One region of the Kineococcus auxinigenes genome, then DNA from elsewhere that is predicted to be linked to it. Evidence: predicted binding sites of a transcription regulator. Region 1 holds the regulator's gene; each other region holds the start of a gene.
What was found. Region 1 encodes LexA, which represses DNA repair genes until DNA is damaged. Its sites were predicted from a motif close to TCGAACANNTGTTCGA; they were not measured.
Positions count from the first base shown of each region.

Region 2: the regulator LexA is predicted to act here: its motif matches at 2,253-2,268, upstream of ruvA (Holliday junction branch migration protein RuvA).
Region 3: the regulator LexA is predicted to act here: its motif matches at 2,544-2,559, upstream of ACRYR9_RS09505 (DUF6504 family protein).

Region 1 covers NZ_JBKBCT010000048.1:10,033-15,000, reverse strand. The annotation lists gene nrdR (transcriptional regulator NrdR) at 1-301, opposite strand, end outside; gene ACRYR9_RS13585 (LysM peptidoglycan-binding domain-containing protein) at 499-939, opposite strand; gene lexA (transcriptional repressor LexA) at 1,185-1,907, shown strand; gene ACRYR9_RS13575 (aspartate/glutamate racemase family protein) at 1,948-2,616, opposite strand; gene ACRYR9_RS13570 (ATP-dependent DNA helicase) at 2,678-4,723, opposite strand; gene hflX (GTPase HflX) at 4,818-4,968, opposite strand, start outside.
Region 2 covers NZ_JBKBCT010000040.1:14,214-19,181, reverse strand. The annotation lists gene ruvC (crossover junction endodeoxyribonuclease RuvC) at 1-384, shown strand, start outside; gene ACRYR9_RS12120 (hypothetical protein) at 391-1,404, opposite strand; gene ACRYR9_RS12115 (dienelactone hydrolase family protein) at 1,480-2,184, opposite strand; gene ruvA (Holliday junction branch migration protein RuvA) at 2,302-2,907, shown strand; gene ruvB (Holliday junction branch migration DNA helicase RuvB) at 2,945-4,030, shown strand; gene yajC (preprotein translocase subunit YajC) at 4,217-4,603, shown strand; gene secD (protein translocase subunit SecD) at 4,769-4,968, shown strand, end outside.
Region 3 covers NZ_JBKBCT010000026.1:35,263-40,230, forward strand. The annotation lists gene ACRYR9_RS09485 (carotenoid biosynthesis protein) at 1-81, opposite strand, end outside; gene ACRYR9_RS09490 (monooxygenase) at 142-861, opposite strand; gene ACRYR9_RS09495 (alpha/beta fold hydrolase) at 872-1,801, opposite strand; gene ACRYR9_RS09500 (aminoacyl-tRNA deacylase) at 1,798-2,373, opposite strand; gene ACRYR9_RS09505 (DUF6504 family protein) at 2,705-3,124, shown strand; gene ACRYR9_RS09510 (SAV_6107 family HEPN domain-containing protein) at 3,155-3,613, shown strand; gene ACRYR9_RS09515 (PHP domain-containing protein) at 3,704-4,968, shown strand, end outside.

The DNA of each region.
Region 1 (4,968 bases):
CGATCTCGGCGGCGCCCTGGGCGCGCACGGCCTCCTCCACGCGGTGCGCCAGCAGCGCGATGTCGTCCTCGCTGACCGGGCGCCCCTGGCACGCCTTGCGGACACCGGTGGAGATCTTGGCGCGGCTGAACGGCTCGGTGGCGCCGGAGCGCTTGACCACCGACAGGCTCGCGGTCTCCAGCGTCGTGAAGCGCTTGGAGCAGTTCGGGCACTGGCGACGGCGGCGGATGCTGCTGCCGTCCTCCGTCGTCCGCGAATCGACCACGCGCGAGTCGGCGTGCCGGCAGAACGGGCAGTGCACCCCTGGTTCCTCCCACGCGGCGTCCCGGCCGCCCGCGCAGCGCCCGGCCCCGGTGGCCGCGGCGGTACCCGGGGGCGGCCCGGGGTCCTGATCGTGGGGCGACGGTACGTCGCCGGTGACGGCGGCGGCAAGCCGCGCGGGACGTCTGTGGACGCCGGCGGGGGCGCGACCGCCGGCCGGCCGGGGTCCGGTCGTGGTCAGTCCAGCTCGGGGAGGGTCAGGCGCTGGCCGGCCTGGAGGGCCTGCGAGGCGAGGCCGTTGACCTCCGCGATGGTGACGGCGACCTCCCGCCAGTCCTCACCCGGCGCCAGCTCGGCGGCGATCTGCGACAGGGTCTGCCCCGGCAGCACCGTGACGACGTGCGGCGCGGCGCCCGGAGCGCCGCCGGCCGCGGCGGGCTCGCCCACCGCTGCGGACACCGCCAGCACCACGCCCGCGAGCACACCGGCCGCCGTGCAGGTCGCGCTCAGCCGCCCGCGGCGGGTCAGCCGCAGCGGGCGACGCCCCGGACCGCGCCGCGCGGCGGGGCGGGTGGGACGGGTGCGCCGCACCGCGCGGGCGCAGCGGGCGGCGGGAGCCGGGCGCGGCGCGGACGACCGGCGGGCGGCGGGGACCGGGGCGAGGGCGGTGCTGCTCACGGGTGAGGACCTCCGGCTCGGGAGCCGCCTCGAACGGGTGTTCGAACCGGCGTCGATGTTGTACCACCGCTGTGCCGGTGGCGCGCAAGCCCCGCCGCGGGCCGGTGCCCGGCGCGCTCGGGGTGCGGGAGCACCGTGCCACCCGCCTCCGACACGTTCGAACACCTGTTTGAGCTCCCGGCCGCGCACGGGTAGCGTGATCGCAGCCGCGCGCCCGCGGCGGCCGGGGACGACGGGGAGTCGACGTGACGGACGTGCTGGACGGGGACGACCGCGGCCGGGCCGGGGCGTCGGTGCACCCGCTGCCCGACGGGCCGCTGGACCGCGCGGGGCTGACCGCCCGCCAGCGCAGGGTCCTGGAGACGATCCGCGAGGCGGTCGAGCGCCGCGGCTACCCGCCGAGCATGCGGGAGATCGGCCAGGCGGTCGGCCTGACCAGCCCCAGCAGCGTCGCCCACCAGGTCAAGACCCTCGAGCGCCTGGGGTACCTGCGCAAGGACCCGAGGCGCCCGCGCACCCTGGAGGTGGTGGCCCCCGGCCCCGCCCACGGCGTCCTCACCGGTGATGACGCCACCGCCGCCGACGAGCGCCCCGCCGTGGCCTACGTGCCCCTGGTGGGCCGCATCGCCGCCGGCGGCCCCATCCTCGCCGAGCAGCTCGTGGAAGAGGTCTTCCCCCTGCCGGCTCAGCTGCTGGGCGCCGGTGAGCACTTCGTGCTGCGCGTGGTCGGCGACTCGATGGTGGACGCGGCGATCTGCGACGGCGACTGGGTGGTGGTGCGCCAGCAGCCCACCGCGGAGAACGGCGACGTCGTGGCCGCGATGATCGACGGGGAGGCCACCGTCAAGGTGCTGCAGCGCCGGGACGGGCACGTGAAGCTGCTGCCGCGCAACGACCTCTACGACCCGATCGACGGCGACGAGGCCGTGGTGCTGGGGCGCGTGACCGCGGTGCTGCGCAGCCTCTGAGACCGGTGCCGCGGCGCGTGTCGGCCGGCGTTCACCCGCGCTAGCGGCCGACCGGCACGACCGCCTCCACCGCCGCCTCCACCGCCAGCCGCGGGGAGGTGAGCACCGGCACGTCCAGGTCGCGCAGCAGCAGCGCCGCTCCCACCATGCTGGCCTGAGCCATCACGACGACCTCCACCGGCGGTTCCAGCGCGCGCACCGCGCAGCGCACGGCGTCCGCGACGCTCGCGGAGTACGTCAGCACGTCACCGGACTCGAAGGCGGACCAGGTGTCCGGGCAGCGCACCTCGACGAACCGCACCTCGCGGCCCGCCGCGGCCGCCGACTCGTGCAGCAGCGGCCGCAGCGTGGCGGCCGCCTCGTCCAGGGAGCTGACCAGGGCGATGCGCCGCCCGGCGAGCACCGCCGCCTCCGCCATGGGCCGGTCCACGCGCAGCACCCGCACACCCGCCCGCTCACCGACGCGCTCGGCCTCCGGTCCCGTCTCCGAGCACGTGCTCACGACGACGTCGGCGCCCTCGGCGACCAGCCGGCGCAACCGGTCGGCCAGGGCGCCGCGCACGCTCGGGGCCCCGTGCTCGCGCGCGGCCGCCAGCAGGCCGGTGTCCACCAGGTGCCGGTCGGCGACGGTCTCGTCGCGCTGGTTCAGGAGGTCGCGGAAGGTGCGCACGTGGGCGTGCGCGGTGTGCAGGAAGCCGACGGTGGCCACGGGGCGAGGATGCCAGGTGCGGGCCCGCGGGTCAGCCCCTGGTGCGTCCCGCACACGGTCTTCACCCGCCCGGCGCAGCCGCGGCGGCGTCCAGGCGGCGCAGCGCCTCGCGGGCGACCTCGGGCGAGGCCGTGGGCCAGAAGGCCGGCAGGCTCTCGCGCAGGAAGCCGCCGTAGCGGGCCGTGGCCAGGCGCGGGTCGAGCACGGCCACCACGCCGCGGTCGCCCGAGGCGCGCACGAGCCGGCCCGCCCCCTGGGCCAGGCGCACCGCGGCGTGGGCGGCGGAGACCGTCAGGAAGCCGTTGCCGCCGGCGCTGTCCACCGCCCGGGCGCGCGCGGACATCAGCGGGTCGTCCGGTCGCGGGAAGGGGATGCGGTCGATGACCACCAGCTGGCAACCCGGCCCGGGCACGTCCACGCCCTGCCACAGCGACAGCGTGCCGAACAGCGAGGTGGCCGGCTCGTCGGAGAAGCGGCGCACCAGGCGGGGCAGGCGGTCCTCACCCTGGCACAGCACGGTGCGGCCGGTGCGCTCGCGCACGCCGGCGGCGGCCTCCTCGGCGGCGCGCCGCGAGGAGAACAGCCCGAGGGTGCGCCCACCCGCGGCGTCCACGAGCGCGGCCAGCTCGTCGAGGACGGCGTCGGCCACGCCGGAGCGCCCGGGCGGCGGCAGGTGGCGGGCGACGTAGAGGATGCCCTGGCGGGCGTAGTCGAAGGGGCTGCCGACGTCCAGCCCCGTCCACGGCACCACGTCGCGGCGACCGGCGCGCAGGCCGAACGCCCCGGCCACCGGCTCGAAGGAGCCGCCGAGGGTCAGCGTGGCGGAGGTGGCCACCACGGTGCGGTCGGTGAAGACCCGCTCGCGCAGCAGCCCGGCCACGGACAGCGGCGCCACGTGCAGCGACGGCGCGCGAGAGCCCCCCGGGGCGCCGGCGGTGACCCAGGCGACGTCGTGCTCGGAGTCCTCCGCGAGGCGCTCGGCGACGGTGAAGACCTCCTGGACAGCGGCGCGGGCGAGGTGGCGCGCGCCGCGGGCCTCGGCGTCCTCCTCCTTGCCGGCGCCCTCGGCGGCGGTCTTCAGGTCGCTCAGGGCTGTGCGGGCCGCGTCGCGCGCGGCGGTCACGGCCGCGGCCAGCGGCGCGGGCCAGTCCTCCAGCCTGCCGGGCGGGGCGTCCTCCAGGGCGGCCTCCAGGGCCGCGGCGGCGTCCTCCAGCGCCTCGCTGACGATGCCGGCCGAGCGGCGCAGGCGCCGGGCCGCCGCCCCCAGGACGGCGGCGGACAGCTCGGCGGTGGCGACCGCGGTGACGCGGTCGGCCAGCTCGTGGGCCTCGTCGGCGACGAGGACGTCGTGCTCGGGCAGCAGCTGCCCGGAACCCTCCAGCGCGTCGATGGCGGTCATGGCGTGGTTGGTGACCACGACGTCGACCTCGCGGGCGCGGGCGCGCACCCGCTCGGAGAAGCACTCGGCGGCCACCGGGCAGCGTTGCGCGCCCAGGCACTCGCGGGCGGAGACGGCCACCTGCCGCCAGGCGCGCTCGCTGACGCCGGGGTCCAGCTCGTCGCGGTCCCCCGTGGTGGTGCTCGCCGCCCACTCGCGCAGCCGGACCACCTCCCGGCCCAGCCGGCCGGCGTCGCCGGCGCCGCCCGTGCCGGCGACCGGCGCGGGCACGTCGAAGAGCGCGGCCTCCTCCACGGGGAAGCCGCCGTCGAGCTTGTTGCGGCACACGTAGTTCGCGCGGCCCTTGAGCAGCTCCCACGTGGGCTCGCGGCCCAGCTCGCCGGTCAGGGCGCGGGCCAGGCGCGGCAGGTCCCGCTCGACGACCTGGGCCTGCAGCGCGAGGGTGGCGGTGGTGACCACGACGCGCGAGCCCTCCCGCACCGCGTGCGCCACGGCGGGCACCAGGTACGCCATGGACTTGCCGGTGCCGGTGCCGGCCTGCACCAGCAGGTGGCGCTCGTCGCGGACGGCGTCGGCGACGGCCCGCGCCATGCGCGCCTGCCCCTCGCGCGGCTGGCCGCCGAGCGCCTCCACCACGACGTCGAGGAGGCCGACGGCGTCACGGCCGTCGGCCTCCTCGTGGACCTGCTCGGGGCTGGGCGCGCTCACCGGACCATCCTCGCCGACGCGCGCACCCCTCCCGGACGACGTCCACACCCCCCGCCCGGACCCGCCGGACGAGGGGTGCTGTGGACACCGCTGCTCAGGCGTGCGCGCCGCTGAGCCGGAACGGCGCCAGCTCGGCCGCCAGCCGCGGGCGGACCCGGGCCAGCAGGCGCGTGCCGGCGGGGGTGTGCTCCTCGGCGAGGACCTGACCGGTGGTGTGCACGCGGTGCACGAGCTCACCGCGCTCG
Region 2 (4,968 bases), on a different contig from region 1:
CGCGTCTTCGCCCAGGCCAACGTCCGTTCGGTGATGGGCACCGCGCAGGCCGCCGGGCTCGTCCTGGTCGCCGCCGCCCGCCGCGGGCTGCCGGTGGCGATGCACACCCCCAGCGAGGTCAAGGCCGCCGTCACCGGCTCCGGGCGCGCCGACAAGGAGCAGGTGACGGCGATGGTGACCCGCATCCTCGGTCTGGACGCGCCCCCCAGGCCCGCCGACGCCGCCGACGCCCTCGCGCTGGCCCTGTGCCACCTGTGGCGGGGCTCGGCCACCACCCGGCTGGAGGCCGCGGCGCACGGCGCCCTGGTCACCGGGCGGCGCAGCGGCTACGCCGAGGCCGCCCGCGCCGCCGCCCGCAGGCCGATCGGCCGCGCCCCGCGCTGAGCCTCCTCAGCCGCGCCGGTGCGGCAGCGCCGCCGCCAGGGTGAGGACCGCCGCCGCCACGTCCTCCACCACCGCGGCGTCCACGTCCGGCACGCGCTCGCCCGCCCACGCGCGCCAGGCCGCGCCGGCGTACGAGCCGGCCACGGCGCCGCACACTCCCACCAGGGCGGGCAGCAGCGCCCGGCTGTGCTCCCGGCGCGCCAGGGCGGCCGCACCGACGGCTCCGGTGAGCAGCCGCGGCGGCAGCCCGCTCGCGCCGAGGCGGCTCGGCACCTGCGGCATCTTGTCGGCGACGAGCTCCGCGCCCAGGGCCAGGCCGCTGAGCGCGGCGACCGGGCCACCGCCGGGCAGCGCGCGGGTCCCGCGGGACAGCAGCGCCGGGCCGGCCAGGCCCAGGGAGCTGCGCCCGCCCGCCGCCACGCCCAGCAGCGCGCTGCGCAGCAGCAGGCCCGCGGAGGCGCGCGACGGGGCGCCGCGCTCGGCGGCGGGCCGGTCCAGCGACGGCAGGTCCAGGATCGGGGTGCGAGCGGGCCGGGGGGCGGGGTCCAGGGCGCGCAGCGTCGCGTGCGTCACCACGCCGTAGGCCAGGTGCGGCAGGGCGTCGGAGACCCAGTCCTGCGTGCTCCAGGTGCGCAGGTCCGTCACGCCGAGGGCGTGCGCGGGCAGGTCCGTGGCGGCCATCGCCAGGGCGCCGGTGACGACCCCGCCGAGGCCGGCGGGCATCCGCAGACCCGCGCCGCGGCCCAGCCCGACGAGCTTGCCCACCCCCACGCCGACGGCGTACCCGGACAGCGCGCCCAGGGCGGTGGTGCGGTGCTCGCGCTCGGCGCCGCGGCCCGTCACCGGCCGCCCGAGCCGTTCGGCCAGCGCGGTGACCGTCTGCTCGGGCACGGTGCTGGGCGCCCGGCCGCGCCGGGCCATGTCGCCGTAGGTCACGGCGTTCAGGACCGTGGTGCCGGCGGCTCCGGAGACTGCGCCGGCGAGGATCACGCCGAGGGGGCTGCGGGTCGTGGAAGTCACCGCGCCACTGTCCTGCGGTCCCCGCCGGTCGGCCACTCGGCGCCCGCCCGCGCGGCCCCGTCGCCGACCCCGCCGTCAGCGCACGTGCTCGCGCAGGAACGCCGCGGTGCGCTCCCAGGCGAGCTCCGCCGGCTCCCGGCGGTAGCTGGGCCGCTCGTCGTTGTAGAAGGCGTGCGGTGCCGGGTAGACCTCGAAGCGGACGTCCACGCCCGCCTGCTCGCGCACCCGCTGCTCCGTGGCGCGCACCGCCTCCAGCGGCACCGAGGCGTCCTCCTCGCCGAAGTGCCCCAGCACCGCCGCCCGCAACCCCGAGAAGTCCGTGGCCGGGCCGGGGATCCCGTACCAGGGCACGGCCGCCCCGATCCGCTCACCCTGCTGGGCGGCGAGCGTCAGCACGAACGCCCCGCCCATGCAGAAGCCCACCGCGCCCACGGTGCCGGAGGTGGTCTCCGGCCGGGCCAGCAGGTACGTCACCGCCCCGGCCAGGTCCCGGGCCGCCCGCTCCGGCGGCAGCTCGGTCAGGAAGCGCTCCGCCTCCTCGGCGTCGTGCGTGGTGCGCCCGCCGTACAGGTCCGGCGCCAGGGCGACGAAGCCCTCGCCGGCGAGGCGGTCGACGACGCCGGCGACGTGGTCGGTCAGGCCCCACCACTCCTGCACGACGACGACGCCCGGGCCGCTGCCGGCCCGCGGCACGCGCAGGTAGCCGTGGGCGTGACCGCTCTCGGAGGCGGAGTCGAAGGTGACGTTCTGGCGCGGGTTGGCGTGCTGCTCGTGGCTCACCCGGCGATGGTGCCGCGCGCACCCGCGCGCCGCGCGGGCAGTGTCCGGGGACCTCGTTAGCCTTCGCCTCGTACAGGTGTTCGTGCGGGGGCGTCCCCGCGGCGGGGTGGAGGTCGTGTGATCGCGTCGGTGCGCGGGCGGGTGCTCGCGGTGCGGCTGGACTCCGCCGTCCTGGAGGTCGGCGGGGTGGGGCTGCTCGTGCAGGCCGCTCCCGCCACGCTCGCGGGGCTGCGGGTCGGCGAGGAGGCGTCCCTGGCCACCAGCATGGTCGTCCGCGAGGACTCCCTGACCCTCTTCGGCTTCGCCGACGCCGACGAGCGCGAGGTCTTCGAGGTCCTGCAGACCGTCTCCGGGGTCGGGCCGCGCCTGGCCCTGGCGATGCTGGCCGTGCACCGCCCCGACGGACTGCGCGCCGCGGTGGCCGCCGAGGACCACGCCGCGCTGGTGCGCGTGCCCGGCATCGGCAAGAAGGGCGCCCAGCGCATCTGCCTGGAGCTGGGCGACCGCCTCGGCCCGCCCGGCGACGCCCCGGCCGCCCCGCTGCCCGCGCCCGACGCCGCCGACGCCCGGCGTCAGCAGGTCGTCGACGCCCTGGTCGGCCTCGGGTACCCGCTCAAGCAGGCCGGCGACGCCGTGGACGCGGTGGTGGGCGACGACGAGGCAGGCGTGAGCGACGTGCCGGGCACCCTGCGCTCGGCGCTGCGCCACCTGTCGGGACGCTGAGGTGGGCAGCGAGGTGGGGACGGCGAAGGAGGACGACGTGGCCGAGCGGATCGTCACGGCCGGTGCCGACGACGGCGAGCGCGCCGCCGAGTCGGCGCTGCGCCCGCACGGGCTGGAGGAGTTCGTGGGGCAGACGGTGGTGCGCGAGCAGCTCTCCCTGGTGCTGGACGCCGCCAAGGCCCGCGGCGGCACGAGCGACCACGTGCTCTTCTCCGGCCCGCCCGGGCTGGGCAAGACCACGCTGGCCATGATCGTCGCCTCCGAGATGGGGGCGCCGCTGCGCCAGTCCAGCGGCCCGGCCATCCAGCACGCCGGGGACCTCGCCGCCGTGCTGAGCTCCCTGGACGAGGGCGAGGTCCTCTTCCTCGACGAGATCCACCGCATGGCCCGGCCGGCGGAGGAGATGCTCTACATGGCGATGGAGGACTACCGCGTCGACGTCATCGTCGGCAAGGGCCCGGGAGCCACCGCCATCCCGCTGGAACTGCCGCGCTTCACCCTCGTGGGCGCCACCACGCGCGCCGGTCTGCTCCCGGCTCCGCTGCGCGACCGCTTCGGCTTCACCGGCTACCTCGACTTCTACACCCCCGAGGAGCTGGTGCAGGTGCTGCGCCGCTCCGCCTCCCTGCTGGGCGTGCAGCTGACCGCCGAGGGCGCCGCCGAGATCGGCCGGCGCTCGCGAGGCACCCCGCGCATCGCCAACCGGCTGCTGCGCCGGGTGCGCGACTGGGCGCAGGTCCGCGGCTCCGGGCTGGTGGACCGCCGGGCGGCGCGGGCGGCGCTGCAGGTGTACGAGGTCGACGAGCGCGGTCTGGACCGGCTGGACCGGGCGGTGCTGGACGCGCTGTGCCGCCGCTTCGGCGGCGGCCCGGTGGGCCTCTCGACGCTGGCCGTCGTGGTGGGGGAGGAGGCCGAGACCGTCGAGACGGTCGCCGAGCCGTTCCTGGTGCGCGAGGGGCTGCTGGGCCGCACGCCCCGCGGGCGGGTCGCGCTGCCGGAGACCTGGGCCCACATGGGCCTGACACCGCCGCGCGACGCCGCCTGGCAGTTGCCGCTCGCGGCCGGGGACGACGCCGCGCGGGACCCCGCCGAGGACGGCGGGGCGGGCGCGACCGGCGCGTGAGGCGCGCCCGCGCCGGTGTCCAGGGCCGTCCGGGTGATCCGTCTAGACTGCGCGGGCGGGTCGGTCGGCCGGCGGCGGCCGGGTGCGCAACCCGGGGCGGTCGCCCGGCGCTGTCCCGCCGCACCGGCACCAGGCCGGTGCGGGCGCCGGTGAGCCGTCGAACCCACCGGTGCGGAGAGGGATGTCGTGGGTGGTGGCGGCGGTAGCCAGCTGATCTTCCTGCTGCTCATGGTGGGCCTGCTGGTCTTCATGTTCAGCCGGACGCGCAAGCAGCAGCGGGCCCAGGTGGAGATGCAGAGCAGCGTCGGGCCGGGCGCGGAGGTCATGACCACCTCGGGCACCTACGGGACGGTCGTCGCGGCCGACGGGGACGTCGTGGTCCTGGAGATCAGCCCCGGGGTGCAGACGCGCTGGGCGCGGCGCGCGGTCGCTCGCGTGGTCACCCCGGCGGTCGGTGCAGCCGACCCCGTGGCCGGTGCGGGCGCGGCGGACGCCGGCGGCCTGGACCTGCGCAAGCCCGCCACCGAGGACCCCGCGGGGGACGACCCCGACGGCGGTGCCCACCGGCCCTGAGCCGTCCGCGCGGCGGCCTGCACGGGCTTCAGCGGTGCGTGCCGGCCTGCCGTGCCCGCCGCTCACAGCGGTCACTGGTAAGACAGTGCCCAACCACGAACAGTGACAAGCTAGCGCTGACCGGGTGACGACCGTCTCCGGGTGAGCCCCGTCCCGAGGTACCCAGTGTCCAACGACAGGCCCCCGCGCGTGCGCCGAGGCGCACCCCTCCGCCGCCACCGCCCCGGCCGCACCCTGGTGCTGCTCGTGGTGCTGGTCGCGCTGCTCTTCGGCGCCGTCGGCGCCGGCTCGATCTGGGGGGCCGCGCGGTGGGCGCCGGGCCTGGCCCTGGACCTGGAGGGCGGCACCCAGGTGGTGCTCACCCC
Region 3 (4,968 bases), on a different contig from region 1:
CAGCAGCGGGTGCGCGACCTGCGACAGGACCGCGGCGCCGGTGAGCGCACCGGCCAGGGCGGGGGCGAATCGGGAGATCACCTCGCCACTCTAGGGAGGGCTCCGGACACCGCCTCCCGGGGCGGTCGCCCGCCGCGGCCGTCAGGGCGCCCGGCCGGCCAGCGTCCCGGTGACCGAGCGCACCGCGAACCGGGCGAACAGCTCCTCGGCGTACCAGCCCGCCGCCGGGGTGCGGTCCATCACGTCCACGTGCGCGGCGCGCCGGTGCGCGAACTCCCGCAGCGCCGCCGTGGACTCCCACACCGAGAAGGTCCCCTGGTACCCCAGCGGGGCCTCGCCGACGCCCAGCGCGCAGCGCAGCCCCGGCACCCGGTGCAGCTCCGCCGACACCGGCGGCACCGCCCGCCAGAACGAGGCCGCCCGCAGCGGCCGCAGCCGCGCCCGGGTGACCGACGCCACCGGGCCCTCGTGCGAGCGCGCCGCGCGCAGGTCCTCACCCCCGAACGGCTCCCGGCCGCCCCAGCGGCCCCTGCTGGTCAGGGGCGTCATCTCCACCCGCAGGCGCTCGCGGGCCAGGCGCCGCCACGCCCGCACCGTCGCCGAGGACTCGAAGGCGAGCGCGTCCTCCTCCGAGGCCCACGCCACCAGCACCGCCCACCGCAGCGGGTCGGCGTCGCGCACGGTGAAGGTGCGCCCGTCGCCGGTGCCGAGCAGCTTGGCGAAGCGCGCACCGGGCGCGCGGGCCAGCAGGGGGCGGTCCAGGGCCATCCGGGCCAGCGCGCCGGGGACGGCGCGCGGGGCCAAGCCCCACACGTCCAGGGTCACCAGGGCCGGGCGTTCCGCGGCGCGGGGGGTGGGCACCCGCGCGACGCTACGCGGGCCCGGTGCCGCCCCCCGCGGCGGTCCGGTCGGCCCCCCGCCCGACGTCCCGCACGTGCTCGCGCACCAGCTCCGCGACGTCGGCCGGGCGGTCCCACGCCGGCACGTGCCCGCAGCGGTCCCACTCCAGCCAGCGCGCGTGCGGCGGTGCGCTCGTGCGCAGCAGGTGCGAGGGCGGCAGCACCCGGTCGCGCCGCCCGGCCACGACCACGACCGGCACCCGCACGTCGGCCCCGCGCGTGAACGCGCCCGCGGCCAGGCCCGCGTCCGCTGCCGCGTACCCGGCGGCCGAGGCCACGGACAGCACCGCCTCCCGGGCCAGGGCGGCCGGCAGCTCGCGCGGTGCCGCGCTCGTGGCCGCGAACGCCAGGGTGCGTCCCCACCGGGTGGGCAGCGGGTCGAACGGCAGGTGCGGCGCGGCGTTCGCGTACCAGCGCGCGAAGCGCTGACCGGTGGGCAGCAGCGGGGGGCGGCGGCGGGGGGCGGCCCACAGCCCCGCCGGTGCGAGGGCGACCACGCTCGCCACGGCGGGGTCCGCAGGCGCCGGCCCCAGCAGGCCGTCGGGGTCGCGCGCGCCGTCGGCCGCCGCGGCCTCCAGGCACACCCAGCCGCCCAGGGAGTGCCCCACCAGGTGCACCGCCGAGCCCTCCGCCGCGCGCAGCCGCACGGCCGCGCGGCGCAACCGCCGGCCCAGCTCGGCGGCGCGCATGGCGCCGGGCCCCTCGGCCGGGCCGGGGGGCGGGCTGTCCCCGTGGCCGGGCAGGTCGACCAGCAGCAGGCGGTGGTCGTGCGCCAGGGCGGGCGCCACCAGCGACCAGGTGCTCGCCGCGCCGCCGAGACCGTGCACCAGCAGCACGCGGGGCGCGCCGGGGCCGGCGCTGCCCACCTCCCGGACGGCCAGGCCCTCCAGGAGGGCGCTCACCCGATCTCGACCGGGTGGGCGCCCGCCAGCCTCAGCAGCTCGTCGTAGCGGGTGCGGAACAGGGCGCTCGGGTGACCGGCGGGCACCCACAGCACCGGGTGCACGGCCAGCGTCACGTCGACGTAGGTGGGCAGCGGCTCGGTGAGCCCCACGGGGGAGGTGCACCCCGGCGGCGACCCGGTGAGGCGCACGGTCTCCACCTCGCCGACGGGGTGCAGCCGCGGCACGCCCAGCACCGCGGCGAGCACGGGCGGGAACAGGTCGTGGGCGCCGGAGGCCAGCACGAGGACGAGCTGTCCTCCCGGGGCCCGCAGCAGGCTGCTGCGCGCGACGGCCGCCGGTGCCACGCCCAGGTGCCGGGCCACCTCGGCGCTCGTGCGCAGTCCCGCCGGGACCCGCACCACCTCCCCGGTGGCGTCCAGCCCGGCGAGGGCGCGGGCGGTGGCCGTCACGGCGGGGTGCTCGCCGGCGGGCGGCGCGGGCGCGGCGGGGTCCTCGGGGGCCGTGGGGGGAGCGGGCGCGGCGAGCAGACCGCCCGCGGCGGCGGTGCGACCGGCGGTCGTCCACCTCATGCACCCTCACGGTAGGGCCGTCGCGGTCCGGCGTCGCGCCGAGCGGGCGCGCCGGGGAACCCGCTGCGGGGCACCGGGGGAGCAGCAGGTGCCGCCCGCCCGGCAGACCTGTGGACGACGGTCGTTCCGTTGACGCCGAGGGGCGCCCGTGGTGTAGCTTCGAAGAGCGTTCGAACTCGTGTTCGAACGCCGTGGCCGCCCGGCGGCGCGGTCCGGGGGGAGGGGAAGCCCCGCGGCCCGCGCCCCGGGCGTCCCGCGACGAGCCGCTTCCCCCGGCTCGCCCGCCGCGGCAGGCCCGCGGCGCCGGCTGGAGCAGGAGGGGGAAGCAGCGGTGCGACGGTTCTCGGACGAGGTGCACGTGCGGTGCGGGGTCCGCGGGGGCCCTCCCGGTGCCCCGGAACAGGCTCCCGTGCAGTTCGTCTGGCGCGGCAGGCTCTACCTGGTGCGCGCCGTGCTGGGCCGCTGGCGCGAGCGCAGCGCCTGGTGGGAGCAGCCCGCGGTGGCGGCGCTGCACGGCGAGGAGCCGGGCGGAGAGGCATCGGTGAGCTCGCGGCCCCTCCTGGCCCTGGGCGACCTGGAGCGCGAGGTGTTCCGCGTGGAGGCCGCCGTGGGACGGGCCCCGGTGGGCGTCTACGACCTGGCGCACCCCGTGCCGGCGGGCACCGCAGCCCGTGAGCGGGCGGTCGTGTCGGAGGCGGCTGGTACCCAGGACGGTGACGGCGCGTGGCAGCTGCTGCGCGTCAGCGACTGACGTCCGGACGCACCGGAGAGGTGAACCGCGATGACCACCCCGAGGGCTTCTTCCCCCGGCGCCGCCCCCGAGGGTACCGCCGACCGCCCCCGCCCCCTGACCACCGCCGCGCTGGACCTGCTCGAGCGGTGCGAGACCGAACTGCGCGCAGCGGCCGGCACGAGCGACCCGGCCCAGCGCTACGTCCACGCCCACCTGTCCGCCCTGCGCGCCGGCGCCGCGCTCGTCGCCGTGCACGGCAGGCCCACCGCCCCGCGGCGCAGCCAGCCGCGCAGCGTGTGGGAGATGCTGCCGCGCCTGGACCCCGAGCTCGAGCAGTGGGCGCGGCGCTTCGCCGCCACCGCACCCCTGCGGGCCCGCGTGGAGGCCGGCCGCACCGGCGTCGTCGACGCCGCGGCGGCCGACGCCCTCCTCGACGACGCGGTGGGCTTCCACCGCGTCGTCGAGGCCCAGCTCGGGCTCAGCCGGCTGCACCCGCTGGCCAGCTGAGCCGCCCGCCCCACCGCCTCGCCCGACCCACCGCCCCACCGCTGCTCCGTCCTTCCCCGCGGGCGCACCACCCGCCGGGAGGACCCCCGCGTGCCCAGCACCGCCCCCTTCACCCACCTGCACGTCGCCTCGGGCTTCTCCCTGCGCCACGGCGTGTCGTCCCCGGCCGAGCTGGTGGCCCGCGCCGCGGACCTCGGGATGGGTTCCCTGGCCCTCACCGACCGCGACGGCCTGTACGGCGCGGTGAAGTTCGTCCGGGCCTGCACCGCGGCCGGGGTGGCACCCGTCCTCGGCGTCGACCTCGCCACCGCACCCACCGGGCTGGTCGCCGGCCCGCCCCCGTGGGCCGACCCCTCCACCGGGCCCGCCGGTTCCGGCGGTGGCCCCGCCCGGGACCCGGCCCGGCCCCGCCGCACCCCGGTGCGCGGGGGCGCCGCCGTGGATCCCCGCCTGCCGCGCGCCACCGTGCTCGCCCTCGGCGCGGGCAGCGGGCTGGGCCGCGGCGCCGGGGCCGGGGACGGGTGGGCGGCCCTGTGCGGGCTGGTCGGCGCCGCCCACCTCGCGGGGCCGCGGGGCAGGCCGGTCGCCGGCGTGGAGCCGGTCTCCCGGCACGCCGCCGCACCCGCGGGCGGCGCGGCGCTCGCGGTGCTCCTCGGCCCGGCCTCCGAGGTCGGCCGGGCGGTGCTGGCCCGCCGCGACGACCTGGCCCGGGCGGTGCTGCGCCGCTGGCGGGCGGCGCTGCCGCAGGGGTGCCTGCACGTGGAGGTGCTCTGCCACGACGGCCCGCCGGGGACCCCCGGCAGCCTGGAGCACGCCGCGCGGCTGCTGGCGCTGGCGCGCGCTGAGCGGGTGCCCGCCGTGCTCACCGCGGCCGTGCGCCACGCCACCCCGCAGGGGGCCGTCACGGCCGACCTGCTCGACGCCGTGCGCCGGCTCGTGCCGCTGGGCACCCGGCACCTGGACCGCGTCAGCGCCCAGGGCCACCTCGTGGACGGCGACGGCATGGCCCGCACCGCCGGGCGGGTGGCGCGCGCGGCGGGCGGCGGCGACCGGCTCGCCCGGGAGCTGCTGGCCGCCACCGCGGCGCTGGCCGAGCGCGCCCGCCTGGACCCGGCGGCCGACCTGGGCGTCGGGGCGCACCACCTGCCCGACCTCGCCGCCCTGCGGCTGCCGCCGGGCACCGACCCCGACGCCGTCCTGCGGGCGCGGTGCGCGGCGGGCGTGGGCCGCTGCTACCCCGGCGCCGGCGAACGGCACCTGGCCGCGGTGCACCACCGCCTGGACGCGGAGCTGAGCACCGTCGCGCAGGTGGGCTTCGCGAGCTACTTCCTCGCCGTCGCCGACGTCTGCGACCT